Regions from separate parts of the Radiobacillus sp. PE A8.2 genome, predicted to be linked through region 2. Evidence: riboswitches for the same ligand, from Rfam matches in the RefSeq annotation. Region 2 holds a riboswitch; each other region holds the start of a gene.
The links. A riboswitch is a leader RNA that binds a small molecule or an ion and turns the genes downstream of it on or off. The one in region 2 is predicted to bind thiamine pyrophosphate.
Positions count from the first base shown of each region.

Region 1 (3,977 bases), on a different contig from region 2:
GAACATGTGGACGAATTCAAAAGGTTAAGTGCATGTCTTAGCTACATTGAAGCTAACTTGGATCAACAGATAGAAATGGAGCAGTTGTCTACTATTTTCTGTGGCTCAAAGTTCCACTTTTTAAGAATGTTTCAGATCATTACAGGATTTACAGTAGCAGAGTATATACGAAACCGCCGACTAACTTTAGCTGCTAAAGAGCTAACAGCAACGCATGTAAAAGTAATTGATATTGCACTAAAGTATGGCTATGAAACACCAGAATCATTTTCTAAAGCGTTTCGAAAAATGCATGGGATAAGTCCATCCAAAGCGAAGCGTAGCCAAGACATGTTAAAGGCTTTCCCACCGCTTTCCTTTCAAATAACGGTGAAGGGGCTTGAGAATATGAATTATAAGATTGTAGAAAAGGACGCATTTCAGGTTATCGGAAAAGGGATTCGAGTTACGATGAAGGATGAAGAAAATTTCACGGAAATTCCGCAATTTTGGCAAGATATCTACAAATCAGATGTAGGAGAATTAATAGAATCTCATGCAGGCGACCTCGGAATGCTCGGTGCTTGTTTAGAGTACGAGTCAGAAGCAGATGCGTTCATTTATTTTATCGGAGTGGAAAAGGGATTTGCAGAGGTTCCGGAACAGTTGGAAGAAAATCAAATACCAGCATCTACATGGGCAGTGTTTGAAGTGGTTGGCCCAATGCCTGAAGCAATACAGGAGACGACCAAACGAATTTTTTCAGAATGGTTCCCTGCAACAGGCTTTGTCCATGCCGGAACAGCTGACATCGAGGTATATCCACCGCAAAAAGCAACGCCACAGGACGCTGATTACCGGACAGAGATATGGATGCCCGTAAAGAAAGCGTAAGCATAGAAAAAGCCTAAATCGGATTAAGATTTAGGCTTTTTCTATGCTTTTTCAGACAAACGCGTTTGATTTAAGAAACTAATTACAAATTGCTATGGTAGAACAGCCATCCGTGTTATCGTGGAAGTTGTCACTTTCGCTTTGAAAAGAGGGGATTTTATTTATCCATATATTTTAATGATATTCGTAGTTATTTTTTACGCTGGCAATATCTTAGTTGGAAAGGCGCTCAATGATTTACCACCGTTTACGATTGCATTTATGCGATTATTCGTTGCGTTTATTGTGTTAACTCCACTAGGGATCTCATCTTTCTGGAAAAACCGGTTAACTTTTTGGAATCATAAAATACCATTACTCGTGATGACATTAAGTGGGGTCACCTTTTTTAACACATTTATCTACGGAGCGTTACAATTCACTACGGCAACCAATGTGTCTGTATTAGAATCGGTTATACCCGTCGTGACAGTATTGCTAAGCATTTTTCTATTAAAAGAAAAGCTGCAAGGCATCCAGTGGATTGGAATTATATTATCTTTTCTAGGGGCGATATGGGTTGTTTTGGATGGGAAAATCTTTGAATTGGCATCGATAGCTTGGAATATCGGAGATGCTATCATGATAGGAGCTATTATTTCCTGGGCAATTTATTCCATTTGCGTGAAGCGATATATGCATTTGTTTCCGTCTTTTGCTGCCTTGTTTGTGATGACTGGAGTTTCTGTTGTCGTGTTATTACCTATTGTAGGGATCGAATGGGTAGTGACCGGGGTACCTGCATTTTCGGCTTCTAGTCATATGATCGGATTTTTGTATTTAGGAATTTTCCCGTCATTTATTGCGTTAGTTTTTTATAATCGAGCCGTTGATTTATTAAGTGCATCACAGGCTTCTGTATTTTTAAATTTTCTTCCAGTCGTTACGATGCTTGGAGCCTACCTTTGGTTAGGTGAAACGATCACTGTAATGCAAATAATCGGTACATTTATCGTAATTACTGGTGTTATATTGACAACACAATTCCGTGTGAATCGCGGGAAAGTTGATAAGGTTGAATCAGGTCTACGTGAATCTGGGTAAGGTCTGAACTAGAAAACGCATGGATGTTTATACATCCATGCGTTTTCAGTAGGATTTTCATAAATTATGATCGTAGCTCTTTCGGAACCATATTTTCTAGGTTTACACGGTTTAACACCAATACACCAATAACAGCTCCTAAAGCACTACTAGCTAAAAAGCTAGGAATAAATCCAAGTGCCCCGTAAGAAGTTCCCATTAACACATTGGCGTATGGGACAGAGAACAGTGCGCCGATGATACCTGTACCAATCATTTCACCGGTTGCAGCCATATATTTCTTTTTTGTCCAACGATACAAATATCCTGCTAATAGTGCGCCAATCATACCACCTGGGAATGCAAGCAAAGTTCCTAAGCCTAATAAGTTCCGTAGTAATCCAATCGTAAAAGCGATAGTCACTGCTGGAATTGGTCCTAACACTACGGCTGCCATAACATTGACCGCGTGTTGAATCGGATAGACCTTTGCGACACCAATCTGAAATCCAAGAATTGATGATCCGATAACTCCGATTGCTACAAAAATTGCCATTGTCGTTAATAATCTTGTGTTGTTCCTCATAAATAGCTCCCCCTAAATAAAAATAAAAAAACCAGATCCATGACAAGCAGGACCTGGTTTATAACCAAATAGTATGATTTTCCGTACTACTTCCCTCCGCTGGTACGAGCCAGATCAGGTCCTTAGAGTTAAAAAGCATTGTGCTCTTCTCTCAGCCTACACATCCATAGGCACCCCTAGTAGTTTCTATTCAATTGATTAATTTCACTATAGCATAGGGAAGAAAAAAGGTAAACAGACTAAAAGTAAAGCAATTATCTTGAAATCGAGATAATTACCAACTATAATAATTTACATAAAATATATGTGACGCTTTGTTGAATGAATTTACACAAATCAGCTTAATCTAAATAAATAAATAAAGGAGTGTGTAGGATGGAACTAAAGGGTATACATCATGTGTCATCCATTACCGCTGTTGCAAAGGATAATTATGATTTTTATACGAAAGTACTAGGCATGCGTTTGGTGAAAAAATCTGTTAATCAAGACGATACGAGTATGTATCATTTATTTTATGCAGATGAGGTTGGTAATCCAGGTACAGATTTAACGTTCTTTGAAATCCCGAGAGCAGGACACACATATGAAGGAAATAATAGTATCTCCTTTACAGCTCTTCGTGTAGCGAACGATGAGGCGTTGGATTTTTGGAAAAGCAGGTTAGCGGATCATAATGTCAAGCATGAAGCGATAACAGAGGAATTTGGTAGAAAAGTCCTTCACTTTACAGATCACGAGGGTCAGCGACTAGTACTCGTTTCTGATCAAAATAACAAAGGCGTGGCCGGTGGTACACCGTGGGATAAGGCGCCAGTTCCGCAAAACAAAGGAATTATTGGTCTAGGTCCGGTTAGGCTCACTGTGCCGAATCCAGAGCCTACTGTAAAAGTACTAACCGAGATCATGGGTTTTAGACATGCTGGAAGTTATCCTGCCTTTGTCGAGGGTCAGCCTAATATTGAAGTATATGAAACAGGTGAAGGCGGCACTGGTGCAGAGGTGCATATTGAGCACAGAACAGATTTGCCAAAGGAAAAACCTGGCCGTGGCAGTGTGCACCATGTAGCTTTTCGAGTACATGACGAACAGGAGTTATCAGCTTGGAGAGATATAATCAGACAAAACCGGATGCCGAATTCAGGTCTGGTGGATCGCTATTATTTCCAATCGCTGTATTTTAGAGAGCCCAATGGGATATTGTTCGAATTAGCAACAGATGGACCTGGTTTTGCTACAGATGAAGATGTTGAACACTTAGGTGAAACTGTTGCATTACCGCCATTTTTTGAAGATAAACGTGCACAAATTGAAGCGAAATTAAAACCGTTAGATACGAAGCAATCATAAGAGAGGGCCTGAATCGATACTGATTTGGGCTTTTTCTCTACCAATTTACACATAGGGCAATTCATTGAGGTTATTCTAATTACAAAAGGATAAGGAGAATGATTAC
Region 1 covers NZ_JBJGXI010000016.1:23,169-27,145, reverse strand. The annotation lists gene ACI6MV_RS10305 (AraC family transcriptional regulator) at 7-873, shown strand; gene ACI6MV_RS10300 (DMT family transporter) at 1,051-1,956, shown strand; gene thiW (energy coupling factor transporter S component ThiW) at 2,021-2,521, opposite strand; TPP riboswitch at 2,596-2,709, opposite strand; gene ACI6MV_RS10290 (ring-cleaving dioxygenase) at 2,897-3,871, shown strand.
Region 1: linked by a shared signal. The riboswitch ahead of thiW (energy coupling factor transporter S component ThiW) and the one ahead of thiD (bifunctional hydroxymethylpyrimidine kinase/phosphomethylpyrimidine kinase) in region 2 are both predicted to bind thiamine pyrophosphate.

Region 2 (3,977 bases):
TCATATCAACCCCTGCTAGAAAACTAATTTCTCCGAGATTTCCTCGAATAAGAGAAACTTGTACGTTTTCTAAAATGTTTTGTGCGGCATCTACTCGAAATCTAGTTGCACCGATGCCTACTGGGTCCAAAACAACAGGGATACCTTTTTTATTTGCAGCTTTACCGGCTATGATCATTGCTTCAAGCTGTAGTGAGGTCAATGTACCCATGTTTAATACTAGTGCATCCGCATGCTGCACCATCTCAGCAACCTCTTCTACAGCGTTAGCCATCACCGGTGCAGCACCGACCGCATACAATCCATTAGCTGTAAAATTGCTAACGACTTGATTTGTAATGTTATGTACCAACGGCTTTTTGGTTCGAAGCTGATCTATCAAAGAAGCATTCTTGATCATTCTTCTCTTCCTTTCACCTGATTTGGTAGCCCTTTTAACCGATATCCCCAATGATTAGTTGGACCATTGCCTTTACCAACACCTAGCGAATATTGGATGGCATCAGTAATAAATTTTTTCCCAATTGTTACAGCTTTCGCAATCGATTTTCCTTTGGCAAGTTCTGCTGTAATAACTGCCGAGAACGTACAGCCTGTTCCATGCGTATGCTTCGTCTCTGTGCGAGCAGACTTATAATAATGAAAATCTTGTTTATCGTATAGCACGTCAATCGCTTCTCCGGATAGATGACCACCCTTAACGACAGCCGCTTTCGCCCCAAGCTCATTAACAATAACCTTGGCAGCACGTTTTGCATCGTCGATATTATCAATTTTAAAATCTACTAATATTTCTGCTTCCGGGATATTTGGTGTAACAACCGTAGCTAATGGCACTAACATATCTCTAATTACTTTCCGCGATGGTTCTTCCATTAAAGCATGGCCACTTTTGGCTACCATTACTGGGTCAATTACATAATCTACGGATTTGTCTTTCAAAAAATCTGCCAGCATTTCCATCATTTCAATTGTTGCAATCATGCCTGTTTTAACTGCATCTGGCTCGATATCATTAAATACCGCATGCAATTGCTTTTCAATAAAAGAAACGGGTAGATTATAAATTGCATCAACACCTAGTGTGTTTTGTGCCACTATAGAAGTGACAACACTCATACCGTAAACTTCTCTTTCCTGAAATGTTTTTAAATCTGCCTGTATACCAGCTCCTCCTGTAGGATCTGTTCCAGCAATCGTTAGTGCAGTAGTTATCTGGTTCATTTATCTATTCTCCTCCCTTTAAGTCAGAACTTTAAAGCGTTTTTCCCCATACAAAAAACCGCTACCAAGAAACTGGAGCGGTTTAAAATGAACCATTGATCATTCATATATAATTTCCTGCTCCACTTTCCTACGCTGGTATTAACCAGTTCAGGTTCTAAGGGACAAAGGAATTCTCCTTATCTCAGCCGTACAGCGCCCCTAGCGGATGTATAACTATTCCATTTGTTTCAATAAACCATGTTTTAGAATAGTTGTCAAATGAGGCAATACCATTCACAGTAAAAATCAGTATGATGAAATTGACTAAAATCTCTCAAGTAAAATATTCAACTTTTGCTTCTGGAAAGAGCGTCGCTAATTTGCTTTGAATGGTGTCTTTGATTTGCTCTTGTTCATTATCAGTATAAACGTATTTACCAATCCCGTATCTTCCCCATTTATATTTTCTTTTGGACTCATCCAATTCCAGCTTTGACATCGGGTAATTTTTTTGAATAACTCGTTTTGCTGGTTTTGTAAAACGGTGCTGGATCAATTCGAACGTTAAATCCTTTTTAGCGAATGCAGGTAACTCCGCTTCCAGTTTATCAAGCATTTCGGTATAGCCTTCCTGCCATCCCTCATGCAAATAGATAGGCGCAATGATAAAACCTAGCGGATAGCCCGCCTCAGCAACCTTGATTGCCGCTTCAATTCGTTCATCAAGCCTGGACGTTCCTGGTTCAAAATACTTTATCATGTAATTATCATTAATACTAAAGCGAAACCTTGTACGCCCTTGATGATCTGCATCCAGCAAGTGATCAACGTGAGCAAATTTCGTTACGAAACGAAGTAAACCGTGCTCTGATTTACCAAAAAACTCAATTGCCCTTTTTAATGAATGTGTTAAGTGATCTACGCCTACGATGTCAGAGGTACAAGATGCCTCAAAACGTGTTATTTCCGGCACACGTTCTTTCATATACCCTTCAGCAGCATCAAAGATTTCATCTGTATTCACATATGTGCGAATATAAGGCTTGCTGCCCATTGTAGTTTGCAGATAACAATAGTGACAATGCCCCATACAACCTGTAGCCAGTGGAATTGCGTATTCTGCCGACGGCTTCGATGTATCAAATTTCAGTGTTTTTCGTAAACCTACTACTAATGTCGACTTAGCATTTCTGTACTTTTGAAAATCATTATCTCCAGGTAAATCACGGACTTGGTTATGAGAGGTCGTATGTCTAATTTCGATGCCTTGATCCAGAAATTTTTTTTCTAACTTTCTTCCTAAATCATATTCCAATGCCCTAGGTTCAAAATAAACGAGTTGAGGAACAAATGGCTTAACCATAATAACCCTCTACATCCGCTGAGCCAAATACGTCACGATATTCTGCTTCTGCTTCATCCTCTGTAGTGTAAATCGCCACTTCATCTGTTAATGGATAATAAGTTTCATAAATAAACAATGCTAATTCACCAGGTTGATCTGGATTATTAACTACAGCAGCTTCTTGTACATTTGCTACGCCCTGCACATGAGGGTTACGGATAATAACATATACCACATCACCTGCTTGATAACCTTGATTCCAATCCATTCTCTCACCTACTTTAGACAATTTGATTTTATTGTTACTCAAAATTTAATTTTTATGAGAATAAATAAATCTTACATATGCTCCTAGCATCTAAACCTCGTTGCAAAAGTATGAAATTGTGTCGAATACGAAAAAAACTACACAGGCGTCTGTGTAGTTATCATTGTTTATCGAGTTGTTTCCATTTCAATTCAAGAATAGGCGGTGTATATGTAGACATTAAATCCAAGAGTGTGCCTGGTTCTGCAGATTGCTGTATTAATGAGATGTGGGACTCGTTTGAAAATTGTTCTTCTGCACTATACGAAATTAGTTTAAGGAGTGGGTCATAATACCCTCGAACATTCAATAAGCCAATTGGTTTACAGTGAATACCTATTTGTGCCCAACACAACACTTCGAAGAGCTCCTCAAACGTACCTAACCCTCCAGGTAAAGCAATATAACCGTCTGCCAGTTCACTCATTTTTGCTTTTCTTTGATGCATGTCATCCACTTCGATGAATTCAGATAAATTCTCATGAACAATCTCACTTCTAAATAATCCCTTAGGCATAACACCAACAGCATAGCCATTCGCAGCTAAAACTGCATTCGCCACTTCACCCATTAAGCCCACTTTTGAACCGCCATAAATCAACCGTATACCTTTACCTGCGATCATCGTTCCCAATGTTCTCGCTTGTTGCTGATATTCCTTATGCTTCCCTAGATTCGAGCCTGCAAACACACATATCGATTTCATAGACCCACCACCATAATCAATTATTCAACAATATTTAGTCAATTTCATAATACTGATTTTCAGCTGTCTGTATCCACATATAGTCGGATGCAAACAGCAATACAAGGTAATTATGAAATTGACTCATATTGTATGATATACGTTAATATTATTGGTTAGATTTCAGAAAACTTTATCAATAATTAATATTGTCCTAATTGATGAGAATACTTACCAACACTGAATGTACTAATTATTTAAGATACCAATTGCATTTAATGGCCAAAATCGAATCACCACATCACCGATTACTTCATCCTCTGATATGAAACCAAATGATCTACTGTCTTTACTAACCATTCGATTATCTCCAAGTACAAACAAATAACCTTCGGGTACCTTTGCGCTATTCGTAATTTCCGCTAACGTAAAAT
Region 2 covers NZ_JBJGXI010000038.1:13,012-16,988, forward strand. The annotation lists gene thiM (hydroxyethylthiazole kinase) at 1-400, opposite strand, end outside; gene thiD (bifunctional hydroxymethylpyrimidine kinase/phosphomethylpyrimidine kinase) at 397-1,224, opposite strand; TPP riboswitch at 1,335-1,437, opposite strand; gene splB (spore photoproduct lyase) at 1,541-2,569, opposite strand; gene ACI6MV_RS17910 (transcriptional regulator SplA domain-containing protein) at 2,562-2,819, opposite strand; gene ACI6MV_RS17915 (LOG family protein) at 2,980-3,564, opposite strand; gene lepB (signal peptidase I) at 3,793-3,977, opposite strand, start outside.

Region 3 (3,977 bases), on a different contig from region 2:
CATCCATGCAACTGCGATATAGGTAGTCATCTGTAAAACAGACATACCTTCGATGGTGCCTTTATCGCCATAGATTGCCGACCATAAAAAATAATACGCCCCAATGTTAATGCTATAAATTAATATGCCTGTATAATAATTGGTTCGATAAGCAAGCATCATTAAAAAGCGAATACGAATCATCTCAACATATTTACCCATGGATAATGCCCTCTTCATAAATGTTCCGGATAATTTCTTCGATTGATATTTCATGCACTTTAAGATCAATAATTTTATGTGCAGCGACAACTCGTCCAATTACATCAGAAATAACTGATTCGTCATTAATAACATTCGCAACCCATACATTGCCACGGTCCCCTGCTGTCCATTCAGCCTCTAAACCGTCCAATAAGGGTACGAGCAATGATTTCGAGATTTGATTATTTGTAAATTGAAATTCAATTTGCTTCCCTTCACCCCAGCTTGATTTTAGATTTGTTAGTTTCCCATCATAAATAATCTGACCTTCGTCCAACATAATTACACGTTCACAAAGTGCCTCAATATCCGTTAAATCATGAGTTGTTAACAATACCGTTGTTTGGTACTTTTGATTTATCTCTTTTAGGAAATTACGTATTTTTAATTTAACGAGTACATCGAGCCCAATAGTAGGTTCATCTAAAAATAGCAAAGTAGGATTATGTAACAATGCAGCAGCAAGCTCACAACGCATCCGCTGTCCGAGTGACAGCTTTCTAACAGGTTTATCGAGCAATGGTGCGATATCAAGTGATTCAATCACATAACTCATGTGACTTTCATACAAATGATCAGGCACATTGTACACCTTTTTTAACAAGCGGAATGATTCTTGTACAGCAATATCCCACCACAACTGTGAGCGTTGACCAAATACTACACCAATCGACCGGACAAACTTCTCTCTTTCTCTATGTGGATCCATTCCCAAAACACGGACCGTACCAGAAGTTGGTGTAAGAATACCAGTTAACATCTTAATAGTAGTCGATTTTCCTGCACCATTTTCACCTATATATCCGACCATTTCCCCTTTGCTAACCGTAATATCAATATCTTTAACTGCAGGAATTACCTTATAATTGCGGGTAAACAGGTCGCGAAAAGCCCCTTGCAAACCAGAACGGCTTGAATAGGATTTAAACTCTTTTCGTAAAGCTTCAACTTGTATGATATTTTCCATCGTTGTATCCTCCCTAAATTGCACTAGTATAGTTTACCTAACTGTTAGGAAAGAAACAATTTTTATACTTGCTGTTCTGAATACTATGTCTGAGTTGGAGCATATCGTTCCGAATTTTTGTGATAGGAGTGAATGAGTGGAGGTTGGAATTAACAAGATTAAGCGGCCAGAAGCGCACTTTTTGTCCCAAATTACCGTTTTGATAATTTGCCCGTCCTGGAGAGACCCTATCTGCTAAAAACAACCCATTGAATTAAAGTAAAATAATAGTGATTGTTGTCCGCACGCAACGTATCGTAGGTATGTGGAATTACAAAAAAATAACAAAAAGCCAGTATGTACTGACTTTTTTGTTATCCACTCAATATTAAAACGGCCACTTTTCCAAACTATAGCCCATTTCCCAAAAACCATACTCGTACTGACTACTTATAATAAAGTGTTGTTTCATACGATCACGATCTTCATCGGTTACCGTTTCTGCAATTTCATCTAATCTTGCAATCTGTTCTTCCACTAATGTCCTAAACCATTCTCCGCCGTAAGCGGCGATCCATTCTTTATATATCGGTTCTTCGGGTGTATGTTCTTTTAATCGCTCACCAATTTCATAATAAATCCAATAGCAAGGTAAAATCGCAGCAATGATATCACCTAAATGACCATTATAGGCAGCGCGATACAAATGTGAAGTGTAAGCGTAAGCGGTTGGAGTGGCAACAAAGTTCTCTTGCTCCTCCTCCGTGATGCCAAGCAACTCCGAAAATTTTCTATGTAATCCTAGTTCGGCTTCATATGTGCCTTGAGCATGTGCAGCTAATCTGTTCGTTGTATGTAGATCTTTTGCCTTTGCTGCACCTAATGCTTGTACTCTTGCAAAATGGGATAAATAATAAGAATCTTGCATTACATAATGACGAAAACACTCAACCGCTAATGTGCCGTCACCGATTCCTTTTACAAACGGATGGTTAAAGCTTGCTTTCCAAATGTCCTTCGTTTCTTCTCTTAAAAGCTGTGAAAATTTCATTTTATTCATCTCCTTTTTTGTGTTTGTAATCATTTATTGACAAACAAAAACACTTCCTACTGAGATAGAAAGTGGAGACGTAATGAAACAGAGTCAAATAGACAGCTATTCCCTACTCCACTTCCCTACGCTGGTTTGACCAGATCAGGTTCTAAGGGTCTTAAAGTAACACTTTAATCTCAACCTTTAATTGCAATATGCTGCATAAGGCACCCCTAGCGGAAAATAGTACTATTAAATTGTGCTTTGAAGCTTATCATAACATGCGTACAAATGTTGTCAAACGGAACCGATAATAAAAAGCCTCTTGATCAGTATGTCAAAAGGCTCAATCAATTGGAGTGATTATTTATGAAAAGCTAACACTGCAGGTTGCACTTGCTTGTTGTTAGCACGAAATTTTTTCTTGCGCGTGAAGAATCTTTCAAGCTTTTCAACGAACGACAATACAAGAAACGTCAACAAAACAGTTAAGGATACCACGTAAAGTGAAAATAACATCTTTACTATCCCCTTTCTTCCAAAATTTCTTCATATATTAATGAATGCATCTATATAATACCAAATATAGCTAAAAAGTAAAGGTTAAATTAGAAATTCTTTAAAATTCATTTAGTTTCTTTAATAATTATCTATTTGCTCTAATTTTATCTTAATCATAAGAGGGGTGAATTGTTCTTTTTAAAAGAATTAAATCATAAAAAAATGAGCTCTCATCATTATTTGAGCTCAAAAATTTATCCGTCTTTAACTTGTACTTTTGCAACCAATAGTTTAATCAATAGTCCAATGCATAGACCGAGTACTAAGAACAACATTGGTAAGAAAACAGGACCAATCAAATGATCAAATATTTTTATCTTCGCAGAAAAAATTAATCCTACTGTTAAAAAATAAGCGCCAAATACAAAAGGAAGATAACTTAAACTGTTCATCTCTCCCTCAGCATCTCGATAAGCATCCCACATGGCAAACATATATAAACAAGGGTAAAACATCAGCCATTGATAATCAGTTACTTCAATGGCTTTGATTATTTCTCCTGTAAATGAGTATACAATTGCTAAGTTAAAATTGCTCTGCACGTTAACAAGAAATTCTAAAAAGATGAATACTATTCCCTTTAAAAACTGACCGTTTAGTATTTGACCAAAACCTGGTAAAGCAATACTCCACAATAAAGCTTCATGCTTTTTTGGTTTGTATTTTATCATCGTAAAGACCTTTCATCTGTCATTAACAATCAAACATTGATGACTGTTTTTTTATTTAGCTTTATCAAGTTTAGTATCCCACTTAATTGTAAAAAATATTACAGCGTTATCATTTTCCTATGGTAGTTCTAATTATTCATATTTTTCCCATAATAGATCTCGTCCATCTCTTTCGTTAGCCGCTCTGTAATTTGCTGTTGTTCTTCTTCACTTATTTTTTCTTTACTAGATCCGAATAAATATTGATCAAGCTCAAATTTCTTTAGTTTACATTTTGTGTGAAATATATTTTCTTGATAAATGTTGACATCGATCATGTCATAAAGTGCTTTAACCTCTTCAGGTATGTAATTTTGAATCGAGCTAATATCGTGATCAATAAATAATTTATTGCCATTAATATCTCTTGTAAACCCTCTGACACGATAGTCCATCGTCATTACATCCGTCTCAAAGGAATGGATTAAATAGTTCAGTGCTTTTAATGGAGAGATTTCACCACATGTTGACACATCGATGTCAG
Region 3 covers NZ_JBJGXI010000012.1:88,146-92,122, reverse strand. The annotation lists gene ACI6MV_RS08755 (ABC transporter permease) at 1-201, opposite strand, end outside; gene ACI6MV_RS08750 (ABC transporter ATP-binding protein) at 194-1,210, opposite strand; gene tenA (thiaminase II) at 1,578-2,240, opposite strand; TPP riboswitch at 2,346-2,467, opposite strand; gene ACI6MV_RS08740 (hypothetical protein) at 2,586-2,741, opposite strand; gene ACI6MV_RS08735 (hypothetical protein) at 2,978-3,454, opposite strand; gene speD (adenosylmethionine decarboxylase) at 3,583-3,977, opposite strand, start outside.
Region 3: linked by a shared signal. The riboswitch ahead of tenA (thiaminase II) and the one ahead of thiD (bifunctional hydroxymethylpyrimidine kinase/phosphomethylpyrimidine kinase) in region 2 are both predicted to bind thiamine pyrophosphate.

Region 4 (3,977 bases), on a different contig from region 2:
CAGCGATTCGTCACGCGGTCGCGCGAATGGAATTTTGAATTCCCGTTTAACAGATGCTGGATTGCTAGATAACACAATAATTCGATCTGATAAATAAATGGCCTCTTCGATATTATGTGTGACAAATAAAACTGAGCGTCGATTTGCTTCCCAAATGGAGAGTAGCCATCTTTGCATTTCTAATCTCGTAAATTCATCTAGTGCAGAAAACGGCTCATCAAGGCAAATAAACGATTGCGGGCTGAGTAAACTGCGGACAAAGGCAACTCTTTGCCTCATCCCCCCAGAAAGCTGATGCGGATACGCATGCTCATAGCCACTTAATCCCGCTTTTTCCAGCATAGCGAGCGCTTGCGCTTCATCAGTTTTTCCAGAGATCTCTGCTCCAAGCAGCACATTTTTTAGTACTGAACGCCACGGAAACAATGACGGACTTTGCGGTGTATAGCTGATCGAACCTCTTTTACCAGTAATTTTTTCGTCATCTAAATAAAATTCACCAGCATCAGGCACATACATGCCACCAATTAAATGGAACAACGTGCTTTTTCCACTACCGGACGGACCGAGCAAGGAGACAAATTCGCCATCTTCAACCGTAAAGGAAATGTTGTCTAATACGAGCTTGTTATCAAAGGATTTAGTAATTTTATCTACAACGAGTTGACTCATGATCGTTCCGCCTCTCCTTTTGGCCGCCACTTAATTAATAGCTTTTCTAGTCCAATAATTAGTGAGAAAAATACTAAACAAAGTGCCATAATGATTACAATTGCGACGAAAACACGATCCGTTCGAAACGAGGACGACGCTAGTGTCATGTAGACACCGATTCCTTGATTCGCTCCGAGCCATTCAGAAATAACCGCACCCATGACACTATATGTTGCCGATATTTTCAATCCGGAAAACAGTGACGGAAGCGCATGTGGTAATTCCAACTTAAAAAAGATTTGACGTTTTGTTGCACCAGCCATTTGCATATAGTGCATCAGTTCGTGACTCGTTTGTCTGAAACCTTCCATCGCTGACACCGCAATTGGGAAAAAACAAACAAGTGTAATGACAATAATTTTTGGCATCATACCGAAGCCAAACCAAATGACAAGTAAAGGAGCGAGCACAATAATCGGTATGTTTTGCGATAAAATCATCAATGGGTAAAACGCTTCTCTTACAGTAGGCATTAGGTGCAAAGCAACCGCAACAATGATCCCGACACTGCAGCCGATACTAAAGCCAATAACCGTTAACCGAATCGTAGACAAAATATGATGATTATAGTTAGACCAGCCTGCAATCCCCTCTTGCACAATTTCGGTTGGAGCAGGTAGTAGCCAAGATGGGATTTCAAACAGGCGACTACTCGCTTCCCATGTTATGAGTAAAAGGATGATGACCAATACTGGTCGCCATCCTTTTTTAAAAATCGTCCTCATCCTCTGTATTTCTCCGTTAGTTTATCCATCGATGCACCATCTGGTTTATACAGCACTTTTATTTGAGAAATAATGCTCGGGCTGCCAATCTCGACCATTTTTTGATTCATTTTCTCAACGATTGCCAGCAACTCTGACAACTCGCCCTCCATCGTTGTTTCTAGCGGGTGCACCTCATATTTGACGCCAGCTTCTTCAATTACTGCAATCGCCGCGTCCACATAAGGAATAACGTCCTCACCATTTTTTGTTTTCGGTATAATTTGGATACTTACTAGTGAATTTGCCATAAAATATCACCCCTTATTCTGGTAGAAATTCGTTTGTAAATGCATTTTCTACATCTAATTCTTCTTCTAACAACCCGTTATCATACATCCAGCTTGCATAGTTTTCCCATACCTCTTCTGTTTGAATGCCCCATTGTTCAGCATCATCTTGGTATTTTGGTGATAACCATTCTTGGCTTGCTTTTACTAACTCAGCATCTAAATCTGGAACAGCTGCAGTTAAAATATCCGCCGCTTCAGCTGGGTTATCAATGGCGTATTGATAGCCTTTCGATACAGCTGCCATAAATGCTTTTACCGTGTCTGGATCTTCTGCAATTTTATCTTCATTCGTAATAATGACAGGTGTGTAATAATCGAGCTTATCTGTATAATCTGTTAAGTAAAGCATATCTAACTCCATGTCACGAAGCTCTGCTTCTACTCCAGTCCATGCATAGTAAATCCATGCGAAATCAATATCGCCACGTTCTACTGCTGTGAAGAAATCACTGTTACCCATATTAACAATTTCTACTTCATCTACATTCGCATCTTCTTGTTTCATTAATGAATCAATTACCGCTTGTTCCACCGGTGCACCCCAGCCACCATATGTTTTGCCTTCAAAATCAGCTGGTGAAGTGATGCCTCTGTCTGCTGGTGCCGCAAATCCAGATGTATTATGTTGAATGATTGCACCAATCGAAACGATCGGAATATCCTGAACACGAGCTTCTGTTATACCTTCTTGTGCACCAATACCAAAATCCGCTTGCCCAGAAGCTACAACCTGGCTAGCTCCAGATTCTCCTGGTAAAACAATTTCTACATCTAAGCCTTGTTCTTCAAAATATCCTTTCTCTTGTGCTACATATAATCCAGTATGATTAGTATTTGGTGTCCAATCCAATACCATCGTAACTTCCGTTAATTCCGTCTGCTCCTGTTGACCATCATTTCCGTTGGATTCCTCAGTTTCTGCGTTACAGCCAGCAACTAGTGCCAGCGTGAGTAAAGCCAATAACCACTTCTTCAATGTTATTCCTCCCTAAGTATCTGTTTGATAAGCGTTGGTGCGCTGGAACATAAGCATTGGCTATGGCTAATCGGAATATTATCCGTACTTTTAACCAATCAAAAACGCCCTAGGTTATCCCTAGGGCGCATATTATAAACGTCAATGTTTGTCATATGTTCCCTACGCTGGTTTTAGCCAGATCAGGTTCTAAGGGTCTGCATCTTACGGATACGATCTCAACCGGCATCACCGGTCCCCCCACAATAAAAACTAGCTATTCAATTAATCTTACGCTTTCAATTATCTACTTTGACACAGTAGTGTAGTTTTTTCAAGTTATTTATTTCAATCAATCTATTATTCTTGTATGTAAAAAAAGAAAGCCTTGACCATCTCACCTGGTCAAAGCTTTTTTCGTTTATGCTAAAAATCCTAGATATGCAATAAAGACTACGAACAAGAACCACATAATTGGATGAATTTCTTTCGCTTTTCCTTTTACGATCATTGTTATTGGATAGAAGATAAAACCAACCGCAATACCAGTTGCAATGCTATAAGCAAGAGGCATCATAATAACCGTTAAGAACGCAGGAGCAGCAATTTCAAATTGATCCCACTCGATATCTTTAAGTGTCGAAGCCATCATGATTCCAACAATAATCAATGCAGGAGCAGTTACTTCTTCCGTAACAACGCTTAATAATGGTGAGAAGAACAATGCAAGCAGAAAGAATCCTGCTGTAAATACTGCTGTTAAACCGGAACGTCCACCTGCACTTACTCCTGTACCAGACTCAATGTAAGAAGTCGTTGTAGATGTACCTAATGTAGCACCAACAACAGTTGCAGCAGAGTCGGCAAACAATGCTTTTCCAGCTTTAGGAAGCTTGTTGTCTTTCATTAAACCTGCTTTTGTTGCAACCGCAACTAGTGTACCTGCAGTATCAAAGAAATCGACGAATAAGAACGTTAAAATAACACCGATCATTGGACCAGTAAATACATCACCGAAATGAAGGAAGGCTTGACCAAATGTTGGTGCAAGGCTTGGTGGAGCACTCCAAATTTCTGTCGGAAGTGGCACTAAGTTGAAAATCATCCCAACAATAGCTGTAATAACGATACCGTAGAATACTCCGCCTTTAATACCCAGTGCAAGGAAAATGACAGTAACAACAATACCTAAGATTGCAAGTGCTACAGGAGCAGAAGTTAAATCTCCTAAAGCAACCATTGTTGCATCAT
Region 4 covers NZ_JBJGXI010000064.1:5,298-9,274, forward strand. The annotation lists gene ACI6MV_RS22695 (ABC transporter ATP-binding protein) at 1-672, opposite strand, end outside; gene ACI6MV_RS22700 (ABC transporter permease) at 669-1,439, opposite strand; gene ACI6MV_RS22705 (thiamine-binding protein) at 1,436-1,729, opposite strand; gene ACI6MV_RS22710 (ABC transporter substrate-binding protein) at 1,743-2,747, opposite strand; TPP riboswitch at 2,890-2,999, opposite strand; gene ACI6MV_RS22715 (NCS2 family permease) at 3,148-3,977, opposite strand, start outside.
Region 4: linked by a shared signal. The riboswitch ahead of ACI6MV_RS22710 (ABC transporter substrate-binding protein) and the one ahead of thiD (bifunctional hydroxymethylpyrimidine kinase/phosphomethylpyrimidine kinase) in region 2 are both predicted to bind thiamine pyrophosphate.